DNA from 2 places in the Mesorhizobium sp. ES1-3 genome. Region 2 is predicted to be linked to the other one. Evidence: predicted binding sites of a transcription regulator. Region 2 holds the regulator's gene; the other holds the start of a gene.
The links. Region 2 encodes PhoB, which activates phosphate uptake and scavenging genes when phosphate is short. Its sites were predicted from a motif close to TGTCATNNANCTGTCAT; they were not measured.
Positions count from the first base shown of each region.

Region 1: the regulator PhoB is predicted to act here: its motif matches at 1,519-1,535, upstream of LB536_RS06350 (LTA synthase family protein).

Region 1 covers NZ_JAIUGW010000003.1:214,934-218,951, reverse strand. Annotated here, with positions in the region: gene LB536_RS06350 (LTA synthase family protein) at 1-1,513, opposite strand, end outside; gene fabD (ACP S-malonyltransferase) at 1,757-2,698, shown strand; gene fabG (3-oxoacyl-[acyl-carrier-protein] reductase) at 2,756-3,493, shown strand; gene LB536_RS06335 (acyl carrier protein) at 3,705-3,941, shown strand; gene fabF (beta-ketoacyl-ACP synthase II) at 3,976-4,018, shown strand, end outside.
Region 2 covers NZ_JAIUGW010000005.1:59,251-63,268, forward strand. Annotated here, with positions in the region: gene LB536_RS09520 (LysR family transcriptional regulator) at 1-311, opposite strand, end outside; gene LB536_RS09525 (sterol desaturase family protein) at 424-1,395, shown strand; partial or broken gene LB536_RS09530 (sugar kinase) at 1,448-1,780, shown strand; gene phoB (phosphate regulon transcriptional regulator PhoB) at 2,065-2,754, opposite strand; gene phoU (phosphate signaling complex protein PhoU) at 2,774-3,481, opposite strand; gene pstB (phosphate ABC transporter ATP-binding protein PstB) at 3,507-4,018, opposite strand, start outside.

The sequences.
Region 1 (4,018 bases), on a different contig from region 2:
CGCCGAAAAAGACGACAATCGTCGGCCGCTCGCGCGTCTTGGCCCATTCGACCAGCCGTTCGAGGCCGTGGTCCGCGTCGGCTGAACCCTCGGCATAGGAGAGCAGCGACTCACGCGCCCACTGGCTGATCGGGGCTTGCACCGAGTGGGTCGGGTTGGAATAACGTCTCGGTTCATAGGGGCCGTGGTTCTGCAGGCTGACCGCGAAGAAAAACACGGGGTCGTCGCTGGCATCGGCTTCGCGGATGATTTCGTCGGTCATCGCGGCGTCGGATGCCAGCGGTCCGCGCTTTTGCATGGGCGGCAGCGTCTCTTCCGATTTGAAGTCGTTGAAACCGAAATCGGCATAGACCGCGCCGCGATTCCAGAACCAGTTGGTGCCTGGATGGATGGCACGCGCCTTATAGCCTTCGCTCTTCAGGAAGGTCGCCATCGACGGTGTCGGGGTGCGCACATATTGCTGGTAGGGGATGCTGCCGGCCGGCAGGAAGGCGTTCGAGAACCCGGTCAGCGCCTCGAATTCGATATTGGCGGTCATGCCGCCGAATTCAGGCGAGAACATCGAACCCGAGCGAAGCGCCCGCACATTGGGCATCGGATCGGGGGTGATGGTGACGCCGGGCAGCTTGGTCGGATCCCAGAAGGATTCGCTCATGACGACGATGATGTCTGGCTTCTGGGCCGGCACCGAGGCGGTCACATTGGTTCGGTCAATGGCCGCAATAGCCTTGTCGGAATAGCCTGGCGGGGCCGAGACGTGCGCCATCGGCACGTTGAGCGCGAAGGCGAGCGCAAAGCCGTTGGAGGCGTAGTTTTCCTTCTGGTCCCACATGATCGGGATGATCTGCAGCCGGTCCCGCGTCCACGAGAAAGTGGCATAGTCCATGATCGAGACGAAGAAGGCGAGCAGCGGCACCGCCAGCGTCAGCCGGGCAAGGCGGCCCTTGTGGCTGAGGGCCGGAACCTTGCGGCGCCAAAGCCGCCAGCCGTAGACCAGCAGGGACAGGCCGGCGACGATGCCCACGACCATGGCGAGCGCGGTCATAGGCCGGTCGCGCACAAGGAGCGGCAGCAGGGCGAAGATCTGGCGGGCATAGAGAAAATCGGTCGGGTAGAGCGGATCGCCGAGATAATGCGATTTCTGGTGGCCGACAAAGGCCAGCGACAGGGTCAGCGGCGCCACGATCATCAGGCTTTGATGACTGCGGCCGAGCACCGCGTCGAGGCCGATCAGGATCAGCGCGAACACGACGATGGTGGTCCAGCCGGGCTTGAGCGGCTGCAGGAAGAAGGAAACGGTGCCGGCGACATCACCCCGCACGATCAGTTCGATGGCGAACACCAGGACAGCCGAGATCGCCAGGCTGATCAGTCCGTAGCGGACGACCGGCCATTTCCGGCCCGGCAGATAGCCCGTGGACGGATCGTCTTCCAGGAATTGCGGCGCGGCGTTGCCGGTACGTTTGAAACTCTTTGCCACTTTAACTTCCCACCCAAAGACGACCCACGTCATTCGATTGTCATATAATTGTCACGCAAGGCTAGCGCCTGTGGCGGAAATAAGAAGAGCCAGCAAACGATTCGTGAGCGGTTTTCATCAGGTGTGATCGCCAAAAAGCCTTTTGGAACAGGCACGCGCGCGCGGATACGGCGTTCGGCATGGGCTGAAGTGGCTTGACTTGGCAGGCTGCCTTGCGCCACAGGCAGGGAAAATTCGTAGTATCAGGCAAGCAAAACCAGTCTGGGGAGCCCTCGCATGGCCGTTGCATTCACCTTTCCGGGACAAGGCAGCCAGGCTGTCGGCATGGGCAAGGATCTCGCCGATGCCTTTCCCGAGGCACGTAGGATTTTCCAGGAAGTCGACGACGCGCTCGGCGAAAACCTGTCGAAGCTGATCTGGGAAGGTCCCGAAGAGACCTTGACGCTGACGGCCAACGCGCAGCCGGCGCTGATGGCGGTGTCGTTGGCGGCGATCAGGGCGCTGGAAGCGCGCGGTTTCTCGCTGAACGACAAGGTCGCCTATGTCGCCGGCCACTCGCTGGGCGAATATTCGGCACTCGCCGCCGCCGGCTTCGTTTCTGTTGGCGATGCCGCCCGTCTGCTGCGCATTCGCGGCAACGCCATGCAGGCAGCGGTGCCGGCCGGCGAAGGCGCCATGGCGGCGATCATCGGGTTGGAGCAGGCCGATGTCGAAGCTGCCTGTGCCGAGGCCGCAAAGGGCTCGATTTGCCAGATCGCCAACGACAATGGCGGCGGCCAGCTGGTCATCTCAGGTGCGAAGGCCGCGGTTGAGCTGGCAGCGAAACTGTGCACCGAAAAGGGCGCCAAACGGGCGCTGATGCTGCAGGTGTCGGCGCCCTTCCATTCTGCGCTGATGGCACCTGCGGCCAACGTCATGCGCGAGGCTCTTGCCGGCGTGGCAAAGACTGCGCCAGTCGTTCCCGTCCTTTCCAACGTATCGGTGCAGCCATCGATCGATCCCGACGAGATCGCCCGGCGTCTGGTCGAGCAGGTGACCGGTCGCGTGCGTTGGCGCGAAACTGTGGAATGGTTCGGCGCCAACGGTGTCTCGACGCTTTACGAGATCGGCGCCGGCAAGGTGCTTTCGGGACTGGCTCGTCGCATCAACCGCGACATCGCCACCGCCTCTGTAGATTCCGCGGCCGAGGTCGAGGCGGCATTGGCGGCGCTTGCATAAAACGCCATTTGATACCATCCCTATATGGGGTGCCCTCTTCTCAACCTGGAGACAAAAATGTTCGAATTGACCGGCCGCAAGGCGCTTGTCACCGGCGCATCGGGGGGCATCGGCGAGGCGATCGCCAGGGTGCTGCATGCGCAGGGCGCGATCGTCGGCCTGCACGGCACGCGCGTCGAGAAACTGGAGACGCTGGCCTCCGAACTGGGCGACCGGGTCAAGCTGTTCCCGGCCAACCTGTCGAACCGCGACGAGGTCAAGGCACTCGGCCAGAAGGCGGAGGCCGATCTCGAGGGTGTCGACATCTTGGTCAACAATGCCGGGATCACCAAGGACGGCCTGTTCGTGCGCATGTCGGACGCCGACTGGGACACGGTGCTGGAGGTCAATCTCGCCGCCGTTTTCCGGCTGACCCGTGAGCTGACCCACCCGATGATGCGCCGCCGCCATGGCCGCATCATCAACATCACTTCGGTGGTCGGGGTGACCGGCAATCCCGGTCAGGCGAACTACTGCGCGTCCAAAGCCGGTATGATCGGCCTGTCCAAATCGCTGGCGCAGGAGATCGCCACCCGCAACATCACCGTCAACTGCGTCGCGCCGGGCTTTATCGAATCGGCGATGACCGACAAGCTCAACGACAAGCAGAAAGAGGCGATCATGGCGGCGATCCCCACGAAGCGCATGGGCACCAGTGCCGAAGTGGCGTCCGCCGTTGCTTATCTGGCTTCGAACGAGGCCGCCTACGTAACCGGGCAGACCATTCACGTGAATGGCGGTATGGCGATGATCTGAGCGATGTTCGGCAGCGTCATCGCTGTGCTGTGAAAACCCACCATTTCGGCTTGGACCTCGGCTATTTTTCGTGTAATGCGGCCCGCAACCCGGCGGTTCGGGCAAAACCGGTCCGTGGCCGTTGCGTTACCGGCAGGACCATCTTTCAGCTTGATTAGCGGCATTCCGCCCGCTAACGAAGACAGACAAACAAAAGACGAGGATGCCCCAAATGAGTGACACCGCAGAGCGCGTCAAGAAGATCGTCATCGAACACCTTGGCGTCGATGCCGACAAAGTGACGGAGCAGGCGAGCTTCATCGATGATCTGGGCGCTGACAGCCTCGACACGGTTGAACTCGTCATGGCGTTCGAAGAAGAATTCGGCGTCGAGATCCCGGACGACGCAGCCGAGACCATTCTGACGGTCGGCGATGCGGTGAAGTACATCGACAAGGCTTCGGCCTGACGCTTTCTGCAGTCATCACCGGGGAGGACCTGCGATGAGGCGTGTCGTCGTAACGGGCCTTGGCCTGGTTTCGCCGT
Region 2 (4,018 bases):
GCCGCCCAAGTGATCGAGGCGCGCACCCGCACCACCCGCCGCGATGGGCGCGCGAAGAGACCGTCCGTCGCCCGCTGCAACTCGGCGAAGGACTGGCGCACCGGCTGGGCATAGGCCTGGCCGATATCCGTCAGCGCAACGCCGCGCGGCAGCCGCTCGAACAGCCGCGCGCCGACATGCTTTTCCAGCAGGCGGATATGCTGGCTGACGGCCGCTGCGGTCAGGTTCAGCTCAGCGGCCGCGGCGGTGAAACTGCCATACCGCGCCGCCGCCTCGAAGGCGAGCAGCCAGGTCGGGTGCGGTGTTTTCATGAGATCTTACCATCAATTAAAATGACCCCAATACCTGAAAAGATATTCTTTGTGTTGTCAATTTCCGAGCAATACCCTGCGCATGAACCACGGCCGGAAAAGAGCGACATCGATGTCAGACCGGAAGGAATGGAACCACGTCCCCGACAGCCTGCCCATTGAGATTGCGCCGGTCTGGCGCTGGCCGCTGAACCTCGCAGCGATCTTTCGCTGGTATGTCGGAAGCTGGCTGCCTGTCTCAATCAATCTCGTCATCGTGGGGCTGGCCTTCGCGGCTTATGCCTTGGCCAGCCCCACGCTTGCCCAGGCGAAGGAGCCAGGGCTATGGATCGGGGTGATCTGGCTACGAAACTTCGGCCTGACGGTAGTTGTAGCGCAGGGGCTGCATCTTGTTTTTCACCGCCACCAGTTGCAGGGCACCGACAAGAAGTTTGATCCGCGCCCCTACCCGCGCAAGGGGCGCGCCTTCAGTTTCGACAGCCAACTGGCCGACAACGTGTTCTGGTCGCTGGCTTCGGGCGTAACGATCTGGTCGGCATACGAGGCGCTGGTCTGGTGGGCGATGGCCAATGGCTATGCGCCGACTCTAACATGGTCCGGCCACCCGGTCTGGTTCGTCGGCCTCTTCCTGTTGATCCCGATCTGGGAGAGTTTCTACTTCTACTGGATTCACCGGCTGCTCCATACGAAGCTCCTTTACCGCATCCACGCGCTGCATCACCGCAATATTGATGTGGGGCCGTGGTCGGGCCTTGCGATGCACCCGGTTGAACACATTTTCTATTTCGGAACCGCGCTGGTCCATTTCGTTGTTCCGTCCAGCCCGGTGCATCTTATCTGCCACCTGATGTTCTATGGCCTTTACGCCATTACCACCCATACCGGGTTCGAAGGGCTCTGGCTGGCCGGGCGCAAGCGCGTCGACCTGGGCACCTTCCACCACCAGCTTCATCATCGCTACTTTGAGGTGAACTACGGCACGCTGGAAGTGCCATGGGACAAGTGGTTCGACACCTTCCACGATGGCACTGAATCGGCAAAGGCACGGATGAAGGCGCGTCTTGCCGCGCGGCGCCGGCTATAGGTCACGCCGGCGGAACGGGCACGTGATATAAGCCCTCAGGCAGGTTTACGCCGCAGACCGCCCTAGCCCCCGATCTCTTTACCGCAAGGCCGGCGAAACGCTCGGATACGGGCTTGGCAGCCTGTTCGCGCTGATCGATCCCGCACCGGTCGCCATGGTCGGCGTCAGCGCCGCCGCCTTCGACCTGATCGAGCCGGCGTTGCGCGAGGCCATCGCCCACACCGCCGGCGGCCAGCATTCGGAATCGATTTCCTTCGACACCGAGCCGAACGAGCTGCCGCTCATTCGCGAAGGCTGCGCCATGCGCGCATTGACTTTCGTCGACCAGGAGATTTTCGCGCTGAGCGTGCAAGTGAGAGGGAGTGCCGGGAAGAGCGTTGCCTGAAACCGTGCAACGCCTTGCAGTCCGGGAAACGCATGGCCGGACGCCAGGACTGCGCGTCCCAACTGCTTGACTGGGCGTCCCAAGCTATTGACGGCTTCGATGACAGTGACACCCATGCCGTGTGATCGGTGTGACGCCGACGTTGGGGGGAGTGGAAAGTTCGACACCGGTTCAGATGCGCAAACCCGACAGCACGCTCGACATGGCAACGGCACAGCGAGTTGAATGGCCATTTCCGCGAGGCGAGGCATGTTTCGCTGCACTCGCGCTGGCTGAGCGGCGCTTTAATCCTCGCGGATCGCGTAGCCCGCGCCGCGGATGGTGCGGATGACGTCCGGCATGCGGCCATTGTTGACCGCCTTGCGCAGCCGTCCGACATGCACGTCCACGGTGCGCTCGTCGATATAGATCGTCTCGCCCCAGACATTGTCGAGCAGCTGGCTGCGCGAGAACACCCGGCCGGGATGGCGCATCATGAACTCTAGCAACCGGAACTCGGTCGGGCCAAGCCGGATCTCGCTCTTCTTGCGATAGACCCGGTGCGATTCGCGGTCGAGCACGATGTCTCCGACCTTGAGCACGCTGGACAGCACTTCCGGCTTGGCGCGGCGTAGCAGCGCCTTGACCCGGGCCATGAATTCCGGCGTCGAGAACGGCTTGACCAGATAGTCGTCGGCACCGGTCGAAAGGCCGCGCACGCGGTCGCTCTCCTCGCCGCGTGCCGTCAGCATGATGATCGGCAGCCTCTCGGTCTCGGGCCGCATTCGCAGGCGCCGACAGAGCTCGATGCCGGAAACCGCCGGCACCATCCAGTCGAGCACCAGGAGGTCGGGCACGTTCTCCTGGAGGCGGATCTCGGCTTCGTCGCCGCGCGTCACCACCTCGACCTGGTACCCTTCCGATTCCAGATTGTAGCGCAGGAGCACACCGAGCGGCTCCTCGTCCTCCACCACCATGATGCGTGGCGCGATCATCGATTGATCATCCCTGCCGTCAAGCCGCCGGCACCGACATCGCCGTCTCGTCCTGCTTCGGACGATTGGCGGGCAGTTGCGTGCCAGTCAGCACATAGTACGCATTCTCGGCGATGTTGGTCACATGGTCGCCGATGCGTTCGAGGTTCTTGGCGCAGAACAAAAGATGCGTGCAAGCCGTGATGTTGCGCGGATCCTCCATCATGTAGGTCAGGAGTTCGCGGAACACCGAGGTGTATTTGACGTCGATGCGTTCGTCGTCGTTCCTGAGCTTGGCGAGTGCGGCGGCATCGCCGGCCGCATATTCCTCGACCACGCCCTGCACCTGGATCAGCACCAGCTGCGCCATGGAGTCGATCGAATGCGACAGGTCGCGCGGCGTGGCGGTGAGGCCGACGGAGCCGACGCGCTTGGCGATGTTCTTGGCAAGGTCGCCGATGCGCTCGAGATCGCCCGCCATGCGGATCGAGCCGACGACATGGCGCAGATCGTCGGCCATCGGCTGGCGCTTGGCGATCAGGGTGATGGCGCGGTCGTCGAGTTCGCGCTGGCGCGCGTCCATGATGGCGTCGTCGGAGACGACGCGCTGTGCCAGCGCGTTGTCCGAATTCAGCAGCGCCTTGGTGGCGCCACCGACCATCGTGCCGGCGAGATCGCCCATGTCGCTGATCAGCCTGCTGATCTGTCCGAGATCCTCGTCGAAGGCTGCGACTGTGTGTTCGGCCATGATCCTGGTCCTCGTATGCGTGATATCAGCCGAAGCGGCCGGTGATGTAGTCCTGCGTGCGCTTCTCGCGAGGCGACGTGAAGATCTTCTCGGTCTTGTCGAATTCGACCAGTTCGCCCAGATACATGAAAGCCGTCTGCTTCGAGACGCGCGCGGCCTGCTGCATGTTGTGGGTGACGATGACGATCGTGTAGTCGGCCTGCAACTCGTCGATCAGTTCCTCGATCTTGGCGGTGGACAATGGGTCGAGCGCCGAGGCCGGCTCGTCGAGCAGGATGACTTCCGGCTTCACCGCCACGGTGCGGGCGATGCAAAGCCGCTGCTGCTGGCCGCCCGACAGGCTGAGGCCGCTGGCGTTCAGCTTGTCCTTGACCTCGGTCCACAGTGCCGCGCGCTTCAGCGCCTGTTCGACACGGCCGTCCATCTCGGCCTTGCTGATCTTCTCATAGAGCCTGACGCCGAAGGCGATGTTCTCATAGATCGACATCGGGAATGGCGTCGGCTTCTGGAACACCATGCCGATCTTGGTGCGCAGCA